DNA from 3 places in the Salinispora goodfellowii genome. Region 3 is predicted to be linked to each of the others. Evidence: riboswitches for the same ligand, from Rfam matches in the RefSeq annotation. Region 3 holds a riboswitch; each other region holds the start of a gene.
The links. Region 3 has a riboswitch for cobalamin ahead of T398_RS18610 (SCO2322-related protein). Riboswitches for the same ligand answer to the same signal wherever they lie in the genome.
Positions count from the first base shown of each region.

Region 1: linked by a shared signal. The riboswitch ahead of T398_RS09320 (energy-coupling factor ABC transporter permease) and the one ahead of T398_RS18610 (SCO2322-related protein) in region 3 are both predicted to bind cobalamin.
Region 2: linked by a shared signal. The riboswitch ahead of cobN (cobaltochelatase subunit CobN) and the one ahead of T398_RS18610 (SCO2322-related protein) in region 3 are both predicted to bind cobalamin.

Region 1 covers NZ_JCANTD010000006.1:126,405-133,605, reverse strand. The annotation lists gene cbiQ (cobalt ECF transporter T component CbiQ) at 1-521, opposite strand, end outside; gene T398_RS09325 (energy-coupling factor ABC transporter substrate-binding protein) at 523-840, opposite strand; gene T398_RS09320 (energy-coupling factor ABC transporter permease) at 837-1,517, opposite strand; cobalamin riboswitch at 1,547-1,718, opposite strand; gene T398_RS09315 (class I SAM-dependent methyltransferase) at 1,823-2,635, opposite strand; gene T398_RS09310 (radical SAM protein) at 2,632-4,227, opposite strand; gene T398_RS09305 (PadR family transcriptional regulator) at 4,360-4,923, opposite strand; gene T398_RS09300 (hypothetical protein) at 5,010-5,165, shown strand; gene T398_RS09295 (LLM class F420-dependent oxidoreductase) at 5,162-6,187, shown strand; gene T398_RS09290 (Zn-dependent alcohol dehydrogenase) at 6,293-7,201, opposite strand, start outside.
Region 2 covers NZ_JCANTD010000006.1:192,705-199,905, reverse strand. The annotation lists gene T398_RS09655 (VWA domain-containing protein) at 1-1,169, opposite strand, end outside; gene cobN (cobaltochelatase subunit CobN) at 1,166-4,834, opposite strand; cobalamin riboswitch at 5,177-5,307, opposite strand; gene T398_RS09645 (hypothetical protein) at 5,418-5,762, opposite strand; gene T398_RS09640 (PucR family transcriptional regulator) at 5,902-7,113, opposite strand.
Region 3 covers NZ_JCANTD010000021.1:52,385-59,585, reverse strand. The annotation lists gene T398_RS18630 (ABC transporter ATP-binding protein) at 1-931, opposite strand, end outside; gene T398_RS18625 (energy-coupling factor transporter transmembrane protein EcfT) at 928-2,076, opposite strand; gene T398_RS18620 (SCO2322-related protein) at 2,159-3,037, opposite strand; gene T398_RS18615 (prenyltransferase/squalene oxidase repeat-containing protein) at 3,034-4,470, opposite strand; cobalamin riboswitch at 4,605-4,742, opposite strand; gene T398_RS18610 (SCO2322-related protein) at 4,832-5,323, opposite strand; cobalamin riboswitch at 5,422-5,543, opposite strand; gene T398_RS18605 (SCO5389 family protein) at 5,738-6,130, shown strand; gene T398_RS18600 (CU044_5270 family protein) at 6,194-7,165, opposite strand; gene T398_RS18595 (RNA polymerase sigma factor) at 7,162-7,201, opposite strand, start outside.

The sequences.
Region 1 (7,201 bases), on a different contig from region 3:
CGCCAGGTACGGAAGCCAAGCCGCGCCGCCTGCGCCTGCCGGACCGCATGCACGCTCTCCACCAGCAGGAAGAGCATCCGGTACGTCAACGCGGCAACCTCGGTGACCGCCGGGGGGATCCCCAGCCGGTGCAGTCGTGGCAGGACATCCGACAACGGTGTGGTGGCGGTGAACAGCAGCAGGCAGGTCAACGCCGCCACGGAGCGGCCCGCGGTCTGTGCCGCCAGCGGCAGGCCGGCGGGGTCGATGGCCAGTCGGGCCGGAGCCGGCATCGACACCAGCAACGGGACCGTGGAGGTGGCCACGAAGAACAGCGGCACCCGGGCCGCCCGCAGCACCACGACCAGTGGCACCCGTGCGGCGGCCAGCAGCACCGCCGCGGCGCCACCGGACAGGAGCGCGGCGGGCCAGGTGGGCAGGGCCACCGCGCAGACCAGCAGCCCGAGCGCGAGCAGCGCCTTCTCGGCGGGGTGCCGACCTCGCCAGGGACCGGTGTGCGCGGCGATGTCGAGGGCGAACACGCTAACCGCGCTGCCGATCGACCGCGTCGCGCTGCCGCTGCCGGGTCCGGGCGACACCGAAGTAGTAGCCGAGCAGGCCGGCGCCGAGCGCGGCCTGGAGAGCAAAGAACGCCGACTCCAGCTCGGCCGACGGCGGCTCGTAGATCGGCGAGAACCACGGCTGGTAGTCGGGGTGGTCGTCCACGATGGCCTGCTCGGCGAGGGCGTCCGCGCCGGAGAAGGGTTCCTCCCCCGACCCCAGGCCGAGCGCCAGCGGCACCACCGCCAGGAGCAGCACCGCGAGCAGCAACAGCAGGTTCACCCAGGAGAAGCGCCTCATGCCCGTACCTCCGCCGCCGGGCGCAGCAGGCCGAGCCGACGCAGGTCGTCTCCGCTGGTCCGACTCAGCAGGCGGACCACCAGAACGGTCAGCAGTCCCTCGCTGATCGCCAACGGAATCTGGGTCACGGCGAAGATCCCGCCGAACTTCGCCAGCGCACCGCCGACGCCGGAGACCGGGTCGGGGAACGCCAGGGCCAGCTGGGCGACGGTGACACCGTACGTCGCCAGGCTGCCCAGGGCCGCAGCGGCGAACACCGCCGGACCCAGTCCGCCGCCAGCGCGACGGACCATGGTGTAGCTCCCATACGCCACCCACGGGCCGACGATCGCCATCGAGAAGATGTTCGCGCCCAGCGTGCTCAGCCCGCCGTGGGCCAGTAGCAGCGCCTGGAACAGCAGCACAATGCCGCCCAGCACGCTCATCACCGGCGGTCGGAACAGCACCGCCCCCAGCCCGGTGCCGGTCGGGTGGGAACTCGACCCGGTCACCGACGGGATCTTCAATGCGGACAGCGCGAAGGTGAAGGCACCGGCCGCACCGAGCAGCAGTTTCGAGTCTGGATCTGCCCGGACCTGCCGGACCAGGGCCCGACTCCCGTGGACGACGAAGGGCGCGGACACGACGAACCACGCCGCCGCCTGTTCCGGAGGGAGATACCCCTCGGCGATATGCATCGAATGACCTTCCCTTCCAGCACCTCGTGGATGAGATCCGTGTCAAGGCCGGTCTCCTGGCTTCCGGATCGACGTTCACTCCAGCCTTCCCAGACCTGGTTGGGCCCAGTGGCACAGTCAGAGATCACTACCCGGTCACAGTGGCGAGGGCCGCGCCGGTCTTCCACCGGCTTCCCGTGCACCTTGACGGCGAGAGGCTATCGGGCACCCGCCCGGACGGCAAGCTGTCGATTCACACCAATCGCTACCCGCCTCCGCCGGCTACGACGAAACCGGACGCCACGCTGCACCACGAGCCGGGAACTTCAGCCCGGGCCAGAGCCCGGTTTCCTGGCCGTCAGGAGGGCGTAGCCGAGCGCACCGTCGGCGACCGCGGCCCGGGCCGCGGCCAAGACCGCCGGGGCCCGGTCGAAGTCCAAGCCGAGCGCCGCCGCCTGATCCGCGGCGGTCAGCCGCAGCACGGTCAGGCGCGCCTCGATCTGGTCGATCATCGTGGTGACCGCGGAGTCGTGCCGTTCGGTGTGGGTTGTCGTCAGTCCTGCGCCCGCCAACAGGGCGACGTACTCATCGAGGGGGCGCGCATCGGCAACGCAGGCGATCCACGCTCCCAACCCGGTCAGTTCGGGGGGCAGCCGGTCGGGGACGGCGACAACATCGGCCAGCCCGAGTTGACCGCCCGGGACCAGCACCCGGGCCAGTTCCCCCGCTGCGGTGGGCTTGTCGGGGAAGGTGCAGAAGGCGCATTCGCAGACCACCACCTCAACCGAATGCGAGTCGACAGCCAGCCGCTCGGCGTCTCCCCGCCGGAACCGCACCTGGTCGGCGAGCCCAACGGACCGGGCCACCCGGGTGGCCACCGCGACGTTGGAGCCGGCGAGGTCCACACCGGTCACCGTGCAGCCGTACTCGGACGCCAGCAGCAGCGCGCTGGCGCCTCGTCCGCTCGCCACATCGAGTACGCGTTCGCCGGTGGTCAGGCCCAGTCGGGCGGCGAGTCGGCGGGTCAGCGACGAACCACCGGGATGGTACGCCTCGCCGAGGAGCAGGGCGACCAGGTCCGAACCGTAAGCCGCGGCGCAGCAGCCCTTCGGATCCGCTGCGGGCTCACTCCTCGTCACCGGATCCGCCGCCCGACGTTGGTGGCGTCCCGCGCCACCCGCCGTCCGGCGGCGACGCCGCCGTCCGGGTGCTGGGCGACCTTCGACCCGTACGGAGAGTCGGTGATCATCGAGCGGAGCGCGAGTGCGTTGGGCACCACGTCGGCGACCGGCACCCCGGACATCTGCTCGCGGACCTGTTCCCGGTAGCCGACCGAGTTGTAGGCGCAGAACGGGATCAGTCTGCCATCCGGGGTGATCTCCTCGACGCAACACTTCATCAGCTGCCGCACATTGAGGGTGTACGGGTCCTGGAAGTCCTGGATCACGATCATGAAGGCCCGGTCGGTCAGGTTCGCCACCGCCTCGGGTAGGTTGACGCCGCAGGCGTCGGCACAGTCCAGCGCCGCGGCGGTCTGGGCGAGGCGCACCTTGGTCGTGTCGGTGCCCATGAACGCCGACGCAGACCACAGCTTCTCCAGTGCTTCCCGGACAGCGGGGTCCGGCACCACCCGGTTGGTGACGTAGTCGAGATGGTCCGCCACGTCGAGCAGCCGGGGAATCGGCACCACCCCGAAATCCTCGGCGCCGGGCGTGCCCGAGGTGAGCAGATAGGTGATCGACCGGCAGGTCGGGAAGCAGCACGGCACCGGGAAGAAGTCCTCGGCCCGGAACCAGTCGGGCCGCTGCCGCGCGACGAGGTGAATGATGTCGGAGTTGGTCAGCCGGGTCAGCGGGTCAAAGGGCGTGTGCCGGCCGGAGTGGGTGACCGGCTGGAACGAGACGCTCCGCACCGCCGGGTGCGCCAGGCCGTGGCTGATGATGGCGCCGAGTTCGTGCTCGTTGAGCCCCCGTTCGACCGCGGCCACCAGGGTGACGGTCAGGCCGGCCTCGGCGCAGTTGTCCAACGCGCGCTGCTTGATCTCACGCAGGTCCCGACCCCGGATCTCCCGGTGTGTTCGCTCGTCGAACCCGTCGAACTGCAGGTAGATGTTGACCGCCCGGCCGGGACGGTTCCGTTCGCCGAGCGCTGCCACGAACCTCCGGTCGCTGGCGAGCCGGATTCCGTTGGTGTTGAGGTTGACGGCCCGAATCGGGCGGACCTGGGCGGCGTCCACGAAGTCTAGGATCTGCCGGTGGATGGTGGGCTCTCCACCGGAGAACATCACCACCTCGGCCTCGCCCTCACTCGCCACGAAGACGTCGAGCATCCGCTCGCACTGCGCCAGGCTGATGGCGTACCCGTCGGGCTGGTGACCGGAGTCGGCGAAGCAGATCGGGCAGTCGAGGTTACAGCCGGTGTTGACCTCGATGATGCCCAGACAGGCATGCTGCTTGTGTTCCGGACACAGCCCGCAGTCCGCCGGGCAACCGTCGCGCACCTCGGTCTGGAAGGTCAGCGGGATCGTGCCGGGCTTGTTGAATCGGGCGCTGTCGAGGTACATCCGCGCGTCGCCGTACACCAACGCCTCGAACTGGCCGTGCTCCGGACAGCGCTTCCGCAGGTAGACCTTGTCGTCGCGGAGGTTGACCTGTCCGTCGACAACCACCTTGCAGACCGGGCAGATCGACTTTGTGTACTCGACGAAAATCTCATCCCGGTCCCGCTTCATGGCTCTCACCATTCCACGCCGCACTGCCCCGGCACGCCGGCTTGGTCGAATACTGCCCGGCGTGGCTGACCGACCGGCAGTGCCCCGCCCCGTGCTGGTGGCCGGGCCGGAGGGTAGCCCGGCACCGGCAGGTCAGCGCGACACCGGGGCACGAGCGCGGAGCAGCGCCGCAACCTGCAGACACCATTCGCGATTTTCCTGCTCGAAGCGACGCCCCCGCAGGCAGGTGAGGTACGGCCCGATCCGGTTGCTCTCGCGCAGGAACGTCTCCTCGGTCAGGTCACCGCGCAGCTGCCGGAGCATCCGGTCGAAGAGTTCCACCTTGGCGGCGGCGATGACCGCCCGCTCCTCGAGCTGGGCGATGACCGGTGCCGGGTCGAGTCGGTCCACGGCCTGGACCACGACGAGCAGGTCCTCCCGGGTCGACGACGGCTTCGACGGCACGGCGGCGAAGGCGGCCAGTTCGGCGAGGCCGGCGGGGGTGACCGTGAACAGCCGCTTGTTGGGGCGGTCGTGCTGGATGACCTGGCGACCAGTGATCAACCCCGCCCGTTCCAGCCTGGTCAACTCGGCGTAGAGCTGCTGGGGTACCGCGTACCAGAAGTTGGAGCAGGAAACATCGAAGATTTTGGCCAGCTGATAGCCGCTGTACTCTCCATCGAGCAGCGCCGCCAACACCGCGTGCCGCAGCGCCATGGCCACACCTCCCGCTCCGGGTGAGGACGGAATTCGGCGGGCCGGCACCGCGTCGCCGACCCTTCCCCCGAACCATACTCAATGATATGACTATTCCTGTTGTGGATTATCGGCGGCAGTTCTCCCGACCGTCGATCCTGCCCATCGTCACCCTGCCCACCGTCACCACGCGGAGCGAGACGGCCCCCACCGGCTTCCCCCGCACCCGGGACTCCCGGGGACCTGGAAGGACACCCCCATGAAGCTTGGCTACACGACCGGCTACTGGTCCTCCGGGCCGCCCGAGGGCGTCACGGCGGCTATCGCCGAGGCCGACCGACTCGGCTTCGACTCCGTCTGGGCCGCCGAGGCGTACGGATCGGACTGCCTCACCCCACTCGCGTGGTGGGGAGCGAGCACCTCCACGGTCCGCCTGGGCACCAACATCATGCAGATGTCGGCCCGCACTCCGACCGCCGCGGCGATGGCCGCGCTCACCCTCGACCACCTCTCCGGGGGCCGCTTCGTCCTCGGGCTCGGCGTGTCCGGCCCGCAGGTCGTGGAGGGATGGTACGGCCAGCCCTATCCGCGTCCGCTGGCCCGCACCCGGGAGTACATCGAAATCATCCGCGCCGTCCTCGCCCGGTCCGAGCCGGTTACGTACGACGGCGACTTCTTCCAGCTACCGCATCGCGGCGGCACCGGGCTGGGTAAGCCACTGAAGTCCACTGTCCACCCGCTGCGCGCCGACATCCCGATCTTCCTCGGCGCTGAGGGGCCGAAGAACGTCGCCCTAGCCGCCGAGATCGCCGATGGCTGGCTCCCGATCTTCTTCTCCCCCAAGGCGGACAGCTTCTACCGGGCCGCCCTGGCCGAGGGCTTCGCCCGCCCCGGCGCCCGCCGCGACCTGGACACATTCGAGGTCGCCGCGACCGTACCGATCGTCGTCCACGACGACATCGAGCGGGCGGCGGATCGGCTCCGACCCTTCGTCGCGCTCTACGTGGGCGGCATGGGAGCCAAGTCAGTCAACTTCCACCGGGATGTCTTCGCCCGCCTCGGCTACGAAAAGGAATGCGACGTTATCACCGAGGCGTACCTGGCGGGCGACAAGAAGCGGGCCACCGCCGCCGTGCCGACCGCGCTGGTGGAGGACATCGCCCTGATCGGCCCGGTCGCCAAGGTCCGCGACGAGCTGCAGCGGTGGCGCGAGACCGTGGTCACGACGCTGCTGGTCCAGGGCAACGCCCAGCAGCTACGCCAGGTCGCTGAAGTGGTGGGCTGAGCACCCGTCCAGCCGATCACCCGACCCCGGTTGGCCCACCTGACTGCGGCCCGCGCCGCCGCGGCGGTGGGCCACCGGAGTCGCCGAGTCAATCACACCGGCGGGTCAACTGGCGCCGTCGTAACAGATGACCTGACGAATCACGTCGCCGCGGCCGAGAGCGGCGAGGGCGTCCCCGACCTCCTCCAGCCGCAGCCGGTGCGTAATCATCGCACTCAGGTCGAGTCGGCCAGCCCGCCAGAGGTCAAACATCCGGTCAAAGTCTCGCGGCGCCTGCGACGCACCGTAGAGCGAGGAAGTGATGCTCTTCCCCTCGAACAACAGCTCGAAGGGACTGAACGTGACCTGCTGATCGGAGCGACCGGCACCCACGACCACCACCGCCCCACCCCGACGTGCCGCAGTCCACGCCGTACGCAGCGTCTGCGGCGCAGCCACCACGTCGAAGACAGTGTCGAAGCCCTCACCGTCAGTGAGCTGAACTGACAGCTCACCCAAAGCCTCCGGGCCACATCCGTGGGTCGCCCCGAACCGCAGCGCGGTCTGCTGTTTGGCCTCCACCGTGTCGACCGCGACGATGACGGCCGCACCGGCGAGCCGCGCGCCCTGGATCGCAGCAATACCCACGCCGCCGCAGCCGATCACCGCGACGGCGGCACCGGGCTCGACCCGGGCCGTGTTGATCACGGCGCCAACGCCGGTCATCACGCCGCAGCCGACCAGCGCGGCCACCTCGTACGGCACATCGGGGGCCACCTTCACGGCGCCGGCACGGGGAATAACGATCTCCTCGGCAAAGGCGCCACACCCGGCCATCGCGAAGACCGGGGTCTCGCCGGCCAGGAACCGCGGCTGGGCGTAGCCGGCCAGCACATTGGTCAAGCACAGGTAGGGCTCCCCCCGGGCGCAGGAGGAGCAGGACCCACACGCGGGTAGCCAGTTGACCACGACCCGGTCCCCCTCGGCCAGGTCCTCCACGCCATCGCCGACCGCGATGACATCGCCGGATGCCTC
Region 2 (7,201 bases), on a different contig from region 3:
TCGGGTGTGGTGCCGCCCCCCGGACCGCCGTCGGGGCCGGCGTCATCCCCCGGACCACGGCCCGGACCGGCGCCGTCGTCCGGGTCGTCGGGGTGTTCCTCCTGCGCCCGGTTCAGCGCCTCGTCCAGGCGTTGTTCGTCCAGTCCCGGCGGGTCGAACGGGTCCCGGCGGCGACGGTGCGGCAGGGCGAGTCGGGCGGCCACCCGAACATCCTCCGCGCTCACCCGGTCCCGGCGCTGCCAGGCGGCGTGCGCCACGGCGGTCCGGGCGGTGACGATGTCGGCCCGCATCCCGTCCACGTCGAACGCCGCGCAGACCTCGGCGATCTGCCGCAGGGCCGCGTCGGTCAACACCACCCGGTCCAGCCGGTCGCGGGCCTCGGCCACCCGCCCGGCGACCGCCGCGTCCGCCCCCGCCCAGCGCGCGGCGAAGCCGGAAGGGTCCGTGTCGGCGTCGAGCCGGCGACGCACCACCTCCACCCGTACGGCCGGGTCGCGGCTGGCCGTCACCTCGACGGTCAGCCCGAACCGGTCGAGGAATTGCGGACGCAGCTCCCCCTCCTCCGGGTTCATCGTGCCGACCAGCAGGAACCGGGCCGCGTGGCGGACCGACACGCCCTCCCGCTCGACGTGGCAGCGCCCCATCGCGGCGGCGTCCAACAGCAGGTCGACCAGATGGTCGTGGAGCAGGTTCACCTCGTCGACATAGAGCACCCCCCGGTGGGCGGCGGCGAGCAGGCCGGGCTCGTAGGCGCGGACCCCGTCGGCGAGTACCCGCTCCAGGTCGAGCGAGCCGACCACCCGGTCCTCGGCGGCGCCGACCGGCAGTTCGACCAGCGCGGCCGGGCGACGTTCGGTCGCCGGCACCGCCGGGTGCGGCCCGTCCGGGCAGCCGGGATCAGGCGTCTGCGGATCGCAGGCGAACCGGCACTCGGCGACCCGCACCACCGGCGGCAGCAGGGCGGCGAGGGCGCGCACCGCGGTCGACTTGGCGGTGCCCTTCTCGCCCCGCACCAGCACCCCGCCGATCGCCGGGTTGACCGCGTTCAGCAGCAGCGCCAGGCGCATATCGGCCATGCCGAGTACGGCCGAGAACGGGTAGTTCGCCCCGGGCGCCTCCGGTCGCGGCGGCCGTGCAACCCGCAGGCCGGGTTCACTCGTCGTGCTCATCCGCGGTCCTCCAGATCGCCCTCGCTGGCCAGATACGTCTCCCGGAGCCGGTCCAGGGTGCTCGGCTCCGGCTTTTCCCACAGCCCCCGGTCGGCGGCCTCCAGCAGCCGTTCGGTCATGCCCCGCAACGCCCACGGGTTGGACCGCTCCAGGAACTCCCGGGTCTCGGCGTCGAACAGGTACGCCTCGGCGAGCCGCTCGTACATCCAGTCGTCGACCACACCTGCGGTGGCGTCGTAGCCGAACAGGTAGTCGACGGTGGCCGCCAGTTCGAATGCGCCCTTGTAGCCGTGCCGGCGCATCGCCGCGACCCACCTCGGGTTGACCACCCGGGCCCGGAACACCCGGCGGGTCTCCTCGCTGAGGGTGCGGGTCCGCACGTCGTGCGGCATCGCCGAGTCGCCGACGTACGCGGCCGGGGCGGCGCCGGTGAGGTGTCGGACCATCGCCACCATCCCGCCGTGGTACTGGAAGTAGTCGTCGGAGTCGACGATGTCGTGCTCCCGGGTGTCCTGGTTCTTCACCGCCACGGCGATCCGCGCGAAGGCGCGTTCCATGTCGGTACGGGCCTGTCGGCCGTCCAGCCCCCGCCCGTACGCGTAGCCGCCCCACACCGCGTACACCTCGGCCAGGTCGGCGTCGCTGCGCCAGTTCCGGGCGTCGATCAGCGGAAGCAGCCCGGCCCCGTACGCGCCCGGCTTCGATCCGAAGATCCGCGCGGTGGCCCGGCGCTCGTCGCCGTGCCCGGCGAGGTCTGAGGCCACGTGCGCCCGGAGGTGGTTGTCCGCGGCCGGCTCGTCCAGCGCGGCCACCTGTCGTACCGCGTCGTCCATGAGCGCCACCACGTGCGGAAAGGCGTCCCGGAAGAAGCCGGAGATGCGGACGGTCACATCGATGCGGGGGCGACCCAACTCGGCTAGGGGCAGCACCTCGACTCCGGTCACCCGCCGGGACCGGTCGTCCCAGGTGGGTCGGCAGCCGAGTAACGCGAGCACCTCGGCGATGTCGTCGCCCTGCGTCCGCATGGCGCTGGTGCCCCACACGGTGAGCCCGACCGAGCGCGGGTACACCCCGGTGTCGGCGAGGTGCCGGCTCAGCAGCGAGTCGGCCAGGGCCACGCCGACGTCCCAGGCGTTGCGGCTGGGGATCGCCTTCGGGTCGACCGAGTAGAAGTTGCGACCGGTGGGCAGCACGTTGACCAGACCTCGGGTGGGTGATCCGGACGGGCCGGGGGGCACGAACCGCCCGTTGAGGGCGGCGAGGGTGTGCGCCAGCTCGTCGGTGGTGCGCTCCAGCCGCGGCACCAGCTCGGTGGCGGCGAAGCGCAGCACCGCGGCGGCCTCCGGAATCGCCCGGCCGGTGACCTCGACGACGACCTCCTGCGCCCGGTCGGCCGGCCAGCCGAGCGTCTCCATCCCGAGGGCGAGGCGCCGGGCCAGACCCTCGATCAGGTCGACGGCGTCGGCGGCGGTGCCGGCCGGCCCACCGGCGGCGTCGGTCAGCGCGGCCGGTACCCGCACCCGGGCTCCGGGCACGGCGAGCAGCGCGGACTCGTCCAGGCCGTAGCTGGCGGCGAGGGCCTGCCGCAGGCCGGGCAGGGCCCGGGTCCCGCCCCACACCTGTGGGGCACGCAGCACGGCGAGCACCAGGTTGACCCGCGCTTCGCCGCCGGGTGCTTCGGCCAGCACGTGCAGGCCGTCGCGGATCTGCACGTCCTTGACCTCGCAGAGGTAACCGTCGAGGTGCAACACGAAGTCGTCGAAGTCATCGGCGGCCGGCATCTCCGACTGGTGCAGGTCGTGGTGCAGTTCCGCGGTGCGCACCAGCTCCCAGATCTGTCCTCGTACGACGGGCGCCTTCGCCGGGTCGAGCGCCTGCACGGTGGCGTACTCGTCGAGTAGTTGCTCCAGCTTCGCCAGGTCCCCATAGGTCTCGGCGCGGGCCATCGGCGGCACCAGGTGGTCGACGACGACCGCGTGCGCGCGGCGCTTGGCCTGCGTCCCCTCCCCCGGGTCGTTGACGATGAACGGGTACACCAGCGGCAGGTCACCGAGGACCGCGTCCGGGGCGCAGTCGGCGGCCAGCCCGAGGCCCTTGCCCGGCAGCCACTCCAGGGTGCCGTGCTTGCCCAGGTGTACCACGGCGTCCGCGCCGAAGCCCCCGGTCGTGGCGGGGGCGGCCAGCCACCGGTACGCGGCCAGGTAGTGGTGACTGGGGGGCAGGTCCGGGTCGTGGTAGATGGCGATCGGGTTCTCCCCGAAGCCGCGGGGCGGCTGGATCAGCAGGACCACGTTGCCGAACCGCAGACCGGCCAGGACGAGGTCGCCGCCGTCGGTGTACAGCTCCCCCGGCGGCTCCCCCCAGTGGCGGACCATGGCGGCGCGCAGCGGCGCCGGCACCTGGTCGAACCACCGCCGGTACGTCTCCCGCGGCACCCGCGCGCTGGCGGTGGCGAGCTGCTCGGGGGTGAGCCACTCGACGTCGTGGCCGCCGGCGGCGATGAGGGCGTGGATGAGGGCGTCCCCGTCGTCCGGGACGGGCGTCGCGCCGAGGTCGTAGCCGGCGGCGGCGAGCGCGGCGAGCAGCCGCACCGCGCTGGCCGGGGTGTCCAGGCCGACGGCGTTGCCGACCCGGGAGTGCTTCGTCGGGTACGAGCTGAGCACCACCGCCACCCGCTTGCCGGCGTTCGGCAGGTGCCGCAGCCGGGCGTGCCGGACGGCGATTCCGGCCACCCGGGCGGCGCGCTCCGGGTCCGGCGCGTAGACCGACAGCCCGTCGGCGTCGAGCTGTTTGAACGAGAACGGCACGGTGACGATCCGCCCGTCGAACTCGGGGATCGCCACCTGCATCGCCGCGTCCAAAGGCGATAGTCCGGCGTCGCTGGCGGCCCACTGTTCCCGCGTGCTGGTGAGACAGAGCGCCTGGATGACCGGCAGGTCGAGGGCGGCGAGCGCGCCCACGTCCCAGGCGTCCTCGTCCCCACCACCGGCTGCGTCGGTGGCCACGGTGCCCCCGGCGGCGAGCACGGTGACCAGCAGGGCGTCACAGCGGGCGAAGAGCTCCAGTGGGCCCGCGCCGGCGGTCAGCCCACGCAGCGAGCCGCAGAAGATCGGTGCCGCGTTGCCCCCCGCGGCCTCCACGGCGCCGGCGAGCGTGTCCACGAAGGCGGTGTTGCCGGCGAGCGCGTGCGCCCGGTAGAAGACGATCCCGACGGTCGGCCGGTCCGGGTCGGTCGACCAGTCACCGTGCATCCCGTACGCCGGGGTCGGTGTGGGGGGCGCGAACCCCTCGCCGGTGAGCAGCACCGTGTCGGACAGGAACCGGGCCAGCTGCGCCAGGTTCTCCGGGCCCCCCTCGACCAGGTAGGAGAGGGCTTGGGTGGCGACACCGGAGGGCACGGTGGAGGCGGCGGTCAGCTCGGCGTCGGGGACGCTCTCCCCGCCCAGCAGCACCGTTGGCACGTCCGAGGCGAGGACCGCCGCCAATCCGTCCGGCCACGCGGCCCGGCCACCGAGCAGGCGGACGACGGCCAGTTCCACGCCGTCGAGCAGTTCCGGTACGCCGTCAACGGCCACCCGGGTCGGGTTGGCCAGGCGGTAGTCGGCCCCGCTGGCTCGCGCGGCGAGCAGGTCGGTGTCGGCGGTAGATAGCAACAGAATGCGCACGGGAAGCTCCGGAGAGTGAAGCCCGCGTCGAGGGGCGGACGATCAGCGAAACGGGAGATGATTCGGCTTCACGGGCGCCGTCTCGGGCCACCCGACTGGGCGGCCGACCGGGCCCGCGTCAGGCAGCGATCAACCGCGGGCAGCGGGGCCGAGAACGGCGGCACCAAGCACGGCAGCGGGGACATTCTCGGCGGCGGGGCCAGTCGCGGCGGCGCCCGGCCACGGACCGGTCGCGGGCATACCGCCGCCCGCCAGGATAATGCGACAGCTGTCGATAGCTGGGACGCTACGCGTCATCGGTTCCTCCTCGGGTATCCACGCCCTGGGGTGCACCGACGGCCGAAGTATCCTGGCTCCCGGATCGACGCTCACCCCCGGCCTTCCAACCGCGCGACGCACGGTCGTGGCTCCGCAAGGAAGATCACTCCCCGGTGACAGTGGCGGGACCGCGCCGGATTCACACCGGCTTCCTTCACTGCCGTCCGGCCGCGAACTCTGCCACACCAATACGTTCCGGTCAACGAAACGAGGGGAGACCAGCGGTCAACCGGTCCCGGTGCAACGGCCCCGGAGGGCGCGGCGGCTACCGCAGGCGCCGCTCCGGGTGGGCCCGGTTCCAGGCGCGCATCCGCTCCGGATAGCCCATCTTGGCCGCTTCGTAGAGCGGCAGGGCCAGCCGGCGGGCGAGTGATGCGGCAACCCGCGGCGACCCGGTACGGCGGCGGATCCACTCGCCGTCATGTGCGATCGCCACCACCGTCGTGTCCGTCGCCGTCGTCTCCGGCTCCAGGTAGAACTCGACCCCGGTCCGGCTGGCGACGAACTGCTCCAGCGCCACCAGGTCCGCGCGGGTGCCCTCCCGGTCGAGCTTCGTCGGCACCCCGTCTGATCCCCAGGTACGCGACCGCTTCCGACTGAACCAGCCCATGCCGCTCCTCCTTGAAACTCCAGCGCCGCCGGCCTCCAGTGCACCACCCATGGCTGAGTGCCGTCTGTACGCCACCTGATGACGCGCTGAGGATGCACGCCAACGGGGGCACCAAGCCCGCGGGAAGGCATCGGCCGGCTCACCACCCCGGGGGCGGCGGGAGTGAGGCGTGCGTCACCGCGAGCACGAGCCGGTCCCAGGAGTGGGTCAGGCTGCGGCCGGTGAGCTCGGTGAGCCGGCGAAGCCGATGGCGCATGGTCTGCGGGTGCAGTCCAACCGCGGTCGCGGCCTCGCTCGCCGACCCGTGGGTGAGGTACGCGTGCAGGCCTTCGAGCAGGTGGGTGTTGGCGGGGGTGAGCACCGGGCCGAGGACCGCGGCGTGCAGTGCGGCACGGTCAACGGGGGGCGCTCCGTGCAGTACCGCGACGGTGAGCGCGTCGCCGCGGTCGAGGACGGTCCGGCGGGCGAACGCCGCCACGGGTGCGTGCTTGAGCGCGGCAACCGCTGCCCGATAGTCCTGCGGCAGGGTCGCCGGGGAGGCGCCGCTGATCAGACAGGCCCGCCAACCGTCCGCGGCCACGGCCGCCGCCACCGCGGACCGATCGTGCTCGTCCGGGAGCAGCAGGACACCCGCGCCGGCCCGCACCGTGCTCAGCAGCGCACCGGTACTCAGGTCGACCGGGCCGTGGTCCGCGCCGACGGCTGGAGCCGCAACGAGCACGGCGACGCGGGCGGGGTGGGCCTCCGGACTCGCCGGGCCGCCGACGGCGAGGAGGAGACCGAAGCTCGCGGGGACGCGAACGTTGAGCTGCTCGGTACGGTCGGCGAGGGCGCCGGGCGAGGTCTGGCGACCGGCGAGCAGATCGTGCAGGAACTCGTCGATCAGTCGGCGCCGGTCGGTGATCAACTCGGCGGCCTTGTGCTGGTAGCCGTTGGCCAACGCCTCGGACAGCTCATCGAGCGCGGCGACCAGGGCCTGCACCAATGCGGCAAGGTCGGCGACGGTCAGCCCGGGCGGGGCATGCTCGGCGACAGCGTCTGTGATGATGGCCGCCGCGACCCGATAGGCACGCAGCACCGCCAGCAGTGGTCGACCGTCCGTGGCGCGGGTGGCGCCGATGCCCCGAAAGCGGCTGATGTCCCGGGCGGTCAGCCGGGTGCCGTCCACCCACATCTCGGTGAGCCGGGTGACGGCCCACCGGGCGATGGCGGTGACCTCCCGAAGTTGGGTTTCACCGAGTTCGCGGTAGATCGGAACCTGGTCGACAACCGCGCCGACCAGCTCGTCCACGAGGGTCGAGCTACGCTCGGTGAGCATCCGATGCACGACCAGCCGTTCCGCGAGGCCCATCGCGGTCACCGCCCCTCGCACTGCCAGCCGGCCCGACCGCCCACGAACCGCGCGCATTGACAATACTCATGCTCACCCAGCGCGGAAC
Region 3 (7,201 bases):
CCTGGAGGTCGAGGTCAACGCCGGCCACGGCGACAGTGCCCGGATACCGGACGACGATTTTCCGCGCGCTCAGCGCCGTCGTCGGCGCCGGGGCGGGATCCGGCGCGAGCGGCGCCTCTTCGGGGAGCCGCCCACGCAACTCGGCGGCGCGGCGGCGGGCGTCGCGCACCGACAGCGGCAGCGGGTCCCAGCCGGCCAGCCGGCCCAGCTCGACCAGGGGTGGGGCCAGCTCCACGCCGGCCAGCACCGTCGCCGGTGGCCCGTTGACCACGCGCCCGTCGCCGGGCAGGTAGAGCAGGCGGTCGGCGTACTGCATCACCCGTTCGAGTCGGTGTTCGGCCAGCACCACGGTGACGCCGAGATCGTGGACCAGCCGGGTGACCGCGGCGAGGACCTCCTCGGCGGCCGTGGGGTCCAGCGCGGAGGTGGGCTCGTCGAGCACCAGGACGCGGGGGTGGCTGGTGAGGACAGCGCCGATGGCGACCCGTTGCTGTTGCCCACCGGAGAGGGTCCGCAGTGGCCGGTCACGCAGCCCGACGATGCCGAGGAGGTCCAGCGTCTCCTCCACCCGCTTGCGCATCACCGCCGGTGGCAGCGAGAGCTGCTCCATGCCGTACGCGAGTTCCTCCTCGACGGTGTCGGTGACGAACCCGGAGAGCGGGTCCTGGCCGACCGCGCCGACGACGTCGGCGAGGTCGCGGGGCGGGTGCCGGCGGGTGTCCCGGCCGTCCACGGTGACCGAACCGTGCAGGGTGCCGCCGGTGAAGTGCGGCACCAGCCCGTTGATCGCCCGCAGTAGGGTCGACTTGCCGGCCCCGGTACGCCCGGCGACCAGGCACAGCTCGCCCTCCTCGACGGTCAGCGTCACGCCCCGCAGCGGCGGCGGTCCGTCCTCGGTGTAGCGGACGGTCACCCGGTCAAATGTGATCATGCGTGATCTTTCGGGACTGGTGTCGGCGGCGGCGCGAGCCAGGCCGGTACGGCCGCGACGGCGACGGCGAGCAGCAGCAGGGGGGTCAGCTCGGGCCAGGTGAGCGGGCTGACCGGGGGGTAGAGCAGCTCCGGGGCGGCCGTGCCGGCCAGCACGGTCAGGCCGGCCGCGGCGATTCCGCAACCGGCGACGAGTAGCTCGGCCAGCCGCCAGCGGTCCGGCCGGTAGCGGCTGCGGCGGACCCGGCGGCCGGCCAGCAGCATGCCGCCCACGGCGGCGACCAGCCCGGCGAGGAGCAGCGGCAGCCCCAGGTAGCCGGGCCCGGCGGTGTCGAGCAGCCCGTAGGTGCCGGCGCAGACGCCGAGCAGGCCGCCGAGGACCAGCGTGCCGGTGACCGCCCGCTGCCCGGCGGGTACCGCCGCGGTCCGGCCGTAGCCGCGCGAGTCCATCGCCGCGGCGAGGGCCAGCGACCGGTCCAACGCGTCGGCCAACACCGGCAGCGCGATGCCCCGAAACGCCCGCATCCCCCGCCCGGAGGCACCCCGCAGCCGGCGGGCCCGCCGGACCCGCAGCACACTCTCCACCAGCTGCGGGGCGACCGACAGGGCGACCACCACCGCCGTGCCCACCGCGTACAACGCTCCCGGTACGGCCTTGAGGAGCCGCTTCGGGTTGGCGAGGGCGTTCGCCGCCCCCAGGCAGATCAGCATCGTCGCCAACCGGAGCCCGTCGTAGAACCCGCCGAGGACCTGCTCGGCGGCGACCGGCCCGAGCAGGCGGATACCCGCCGCCCACTCCGGCAGCGGGATCTCCGGCAACCGGACCAGCACGTGCTCGCCCTGCCCGCCACCGAAGACGATCCGGAACACCACCCGCATCGCGACGATCACCACGCCGAGCCAGACGTACATGCGGAACGCCAGCGCCCAGGGGGCGTGCCCGCGTCGCGCTACGACCACCAGCGCGGCGACCGCGACCAGCAGGGTGAGCCCCAGCGGGTTGGTGGTGTGGCTGGCCGCGGTCGCCAGCCCGAGCGCCCAGAGCCACCAGGCGCCCGGGTGCAGCCCGCGCGGCAGTCGCCAGGCGGACCAGCGGGCCGACCACCGATCGGCGGTCGCGGGGCTGTCCACCGCGGCGTCAGTCATCCGGCGATTGGCGGTCGCGTGGCGGTCCGCCGTGGCGTCAGTCATCCGGCGATTGGCGGTCGCGTGGCGGTCCGCCGTGGCGTCAGTCATCCGGGTCGGCGACCCGTCGTCGTCGGGCGGCGACCAGGCCCCCGGCGGTGAGGGCGGCCAGCAGCAGCACCCCGGCCAGCGTGCCCAGCGGTACGCCCCCCTCCTCGCGGGCAACGGCGTCGGTCCGCACGGGCTCGTCGGCGGAGCCCGGCTGCGTCGAGGCGGTGGCAGTCTCCGGGTACGGGTGGCCTGCCGCGCTGGCGGACGGCGCGGCGGTGGCCGAAGTCGACGGATCAACGGTGGTCGGCTCGCCGGTTGCCCCGGGCTGACCGCCGTCGGCGGGCGGCGGCGCTACGTCTCCGCCCGCCGGTGGCGGTGCCACCGGTACGTCGCTCGTCGGCGGTGCTGCCGGCGGTGGCGAGGCGGGCGGCGGTGCGGGGCGGCGCGGGGTGACCCCGGGGCGGGGCGCGTCGTTGGGGTCGCGGTTGAGGGAGAACGACCAGCCCTCGAAGCTGCCCGCCGGGGGCGTACGGTTCAGCACCCCCTTGTCGCTGTAGGTCCAGCTGCCACCGTTCGGGGCGTGCCAGTACGACCAGTAGGCGCTGGCCGGCGGCGTGTCGACGCACTTCTCCGCGTCCGCCGACGGTTTGCCCTCGATCCGGCAGATGAATCCCTCGCCCCAGCGCAGCGTGCCGGTGATCGGGAAGCCGGCGCCCTTCAGTGCGGCCAGCCCGGTGGCCTGGCTGCCCGGGGCGCAGCGGACAACCGTTCCGCCCCCGAGCTCGTTGAAGTCGACCACGACGGTGACGCCGGAGGCGTCCGGGCAGTAGCCGGGGAGCCCGGCGGCTACCGCCGGGCTCCCCGGCCCGATCACCGAGCCGGCGGCGACCAGGGCGACGGCCACTGAGCCGCGGAGCGTCCTGCGGCTCAATTCGCCCGCCGACGGCCGAGGATGAGCAGCCCGACGCCGCCACCGAGCAGCAGTACCGCGAGCAGCACGTAGCTGGTGATCGCCGCGCCGGTGGTCGGCAGCCCACCACCGGGGCTGGAGGTGGTCGGTGTGGGAGTCACCGGAGCGCTGCCGGTCGGTGACGCGGCGGGCGGCTCCGGCGGGGCGGTCCCGGTGGCGCTCGGTGTCGGGCTGGCGGTGGCGGTCGGCGTCGGCGATCCGGTGCCGGTCGGCGATCCGGTGGGCGAGGCGGTGCCGGTCGGGGTGGGCTGCCCGGTCGGCGGCGGGTCGAGGCCGATCCGACCCAGCGGCACCTGGGCGAGCCCGAGCAGCGCCTGGGCGGTGGCCCGACGCCACTGGTCCCGGCTGTTGTCGCCGAGCCCGTCCGCGACGGCGGCGGCGAGCCCGTCGGCGTTGTAGGCGATGGCGCCCGCCTCCGCGGCGGCCGCCCCGCCGCTCGCCGCGGTCAGCTGGAGCGCGGCCAGCGCCACCGCCGCCTCGGTGGCTGCCGGGTCGCGTCCGGCGGCGGCGAGGGCCTGCCCGGCCAGGCCGGTGCTGTTGGAATTCTTTCCGGTGGTCGGCCCGGAGCCGCCGAACGACCCGTCGGTGTGCTGCTGGGACACCAGCCAGTCCGCGCCGGCGGCGGCCGCGTCGGCGGCGCTTGTGGCACCGTCCTCGGCGGCGCTCAGCAGCGCCTGCACGGCCATCGCGGTCGAGTCGACGTCGAGGGTGGCGTCGGGTTGGTCGTCGCAGGACGGCGAGGGCCCGTCGGCCGTGTCCGGGTAGAGGCGGAAGCCGCCCGCCGCGCACTGCTGCCGGATGAGGAAGTCCACCGCGTCCTGCGGTACGCCGCCGCTGCGGGTCAGGCCCAGCACGGCGAAGGACTGGTCGAAGGTGTTACTGGGGTCTGCGCCGGTCTGTGGGGTGGTAGCGCTGGTGATCCGTCCCCGCTGGTGGTCGATGTCCGCTCCGGCGATCAGCGACAGGGTCTCGGCCCGCAGGTCGTAGCCGCCGAAGTCGGTGGGGTCGGCGCTGGAGGCGGAGGCGGCGTAGAGCAGCTTCGCGGTCGCCCCGCCGTCGGTGAAGCCCTCGATGCCCCAGTGGTCGTAGCTGTTGTAGGCGCGCACGTTCGCCGCGACCTGGGCGGTCGCCGCCTGCCGGGTCGACGGGTCGACCCCGGTGGCGGCGAGCGCGAGGAGACCGTCGATGGTCAGCCCCCAGTCCTCCGGGTTGATCGGGCCGGGCAGGACGCCATCGGTGAATTCGTCGGCGAGCCAGGACGCCGCTGCGCGGGCTGCGGCGGCGTGGTCCGGGTCGGGGGCCGCCACCACGGTCAGTGGGGCGGCGGCTACCGCGGCGAGGGTGGTTGCCGCGGCCGCGCCGAGACCGGTGGCGAGGCGCCGGGACAGGGCCATGAGGGGGTGCCTTTCTAGAGCAGTCGGTGAGCTCCGGCAAGCACCCGGGATACGAAAACCCCGCTCCGCGTACTGCGGTGAGCGGGGTGGACAGACCTCGGCGGACCGGACTTCACCCTGTAGACCTCGACAGTGGAAGCCGCTCGTCCCGGGCGGGGCATTCCGGCTCGCGAAAGGGTTCTCTCGCTCACGGCTGCGGGTCAGCGCCGGCATCGCACCGGCTTCCCCCCACGCGGGACTTATGCAGTTGTGCCCAGTGTGTACCGGGTGCCCGTCACCGTACCGCTAGGGCGTGTGACGACGCCAGGACAGTTCCGGGCACCCGGGGTGCGCCACTGGTCACACCAGCGGCGCGGGTGAATCAGGGGGCGGGGATGCTCGGCGGCTCGCTGGCACCGTAGGACCAACCCTCGACGCTGCCCGGGGCCGGGTCGTAGTTGAGCACGCCCTTGTCGCTGTACTCCCAGTCACCGCCGCTGGACGCGTGCCAGTACGACCAGTACCCGCTGGCCTGCGGGGTGTCGATGCAGGGCTCGACGTCCGGGGTGGGCAGGCCGCCGAGTCGGCAGACGAAGGCAAGACCCCAGCGGGCGGTGCCCTCGACGGCGAAGCCGGCGTCCTGGATGGCGGTCAGCCCGGTGTCCGGGTCGCCGGGGGCGCAGGCGACCTCGACCTCGCCGCCGAAAGCGGTGAAGTCGATCACCACGGTGACGCCCGAGGTGCCGGCACAGGCGTCGGCTCGCGCGGCTTGGGGGGCGGGCTCGACAGCGGTCAGGGCGATCCCGGCGACGGCGGCGGCCAACAGGCCGGCGGCGCGGGTGCGGAGTGTGGATCGAAGGTGGGACACGACCATCAGGAGTGCCTTTCCGCCCTGCGGTCGTCAGAACCCAGCCGAGCGCTGTTGGTCAGCGTCGGGTCGGGGCCTCCGACCCGTGGGCCACGACGGGTGGGTAGGGGTGCGCGAGCGTGGCGGGTATTCGGGCTTGCCGTCGCAGATGAACCTCGACGGCCTACCGTTGCGGGCCAGCGCCGGATTTTGACCGGACTTCCCCCGCACGCACGCGTTGGTTGAGTTGTCGCGACAGTCTGGGCTGCTGCGAGCGGCGCTGTCAAACGGCCCTGAGGTGGGCGCATGTCCTGAGGACCGCGCATCGGGTGAATCCGACGGAGCCACACCACGTGGCGTCATTGACGCGGTGGACGTTGCGTGGTGTGCTCAGCACGCAACAGTAATGAAAACCGCGATCATTATCAACTGAGGAGGATCATGTCTCTCACCGTGCCACCGGACCTGTTGCGGGCCGCCGAGTCGGGCCCCGTTGCCGACGACGCCTTCGTCTCCTGCGTCCGCGACTCGCTGCCGTACGCCTGGCAGACCGTCAGCCGGGTGGCGGCGGAGCTGGCGTCCTCCGACGCCGAGTTCGCCGACAACGTCGTCCCGCCGCCGACCGAGGAGGAGCGGGGTCAGCTCCTGCGCGCGCTGGCCAGCGACGCCATCCGGTCCAGCCTTGAACGCCACTTCGGCGTCAAGCTGGCCTTCCAGAACTGTCACCGGGTCGCGGCGTTCCGGCACTCCGCGGTCGACTCGGAAACCTACCGCCGCTTCATCTCCGTCCGCGGTCAGCTGCTCAACCAGTCTCCCGAGCTGCGCAACTGTTGATCCGGCTAGCGCTCGGTGGCCGGCGGGGTGATCCACCTCCGCCGGCCCGCCGGGCACCCCCGATCAGCCGCCGCCGCGCTCCTGCTCCCAGCCGCATACCGGTGTCGGCTGTGGCGCCGGGCGCTCTCCGAGCTTCGGCACCACGGCCCGCTGCAGCACTGCGGTCGTGCTGAACACCGTCCCGGCTGGTCCGTCGGCGGTGTCCGCCACGAGGTAGCTGCGTTGGCCGAGATAATCATACGTGTGTCTATCGAAAATCCACTCGTCTCGTCGGCTTCTTTCGGTGCGCGCGACGGCTATCCCCGGTCGGCCGGCTGCGTCGGTGACCCCACGGACCACCTCAACCCCCGGAATCTTCGCCGCAGCCAGATAGAGCGCGGCGCTCGTCCGCGGCGGCACCAACGACTCGTGCAGAATGTCACCGATCGCGGTGAACGCCGCGCCATCGCGGCTGCTTCCCTGGCCCCGCTCATCCCGCTCCCGGTAGAGCTTCGCCAGCAGTTCATCGGGATCAGTGGGTAGATCGACAGCCGTCGCGTTCGGCGTCATGTTCGTGAGCGTCGTCCGTTCCGGAATCACGCCGATGATCGGCAAGTTGACGAGTGGCTCGCGAAGCAGTCCGTCACCTCGTTCGTACCGTGGGATCCAGATCTCCCGCTCGTGTATCGGTTGCAGCTGGGCCGGACCATTGCCCAACTCGGCGTACGCCCCCCGACTCTTGACGTAGACGTACTCGCCCTCGCCAGCCGATGGGCCCCGCTTGCAGGCGGCCGTTGCAGCCATCTCATTCAGGAGCAGGGTCGCGCCGCTGTGACTCCCCTGCTGGACCGCCACGGTCAACGGCGGGTGGTCCAGCTGCCACGGCTGGGCGGCAACCCCGACCGCGACCGCCAGCACACCCGCTGCCGGCGCCAGCAACAACCTCCGCCGTGACCGCTGGACCGGCCGTTCGATCTCGTTTATCAGGTGCCGCCGCAGTGTCTGCCGGCGCGTCGCCGGCATGGCCGGCACACGGGGAGCGGTGGGCTCGCTCATCGGTACTCTCCCTGCTCGACGGGGATCATTCGGGTA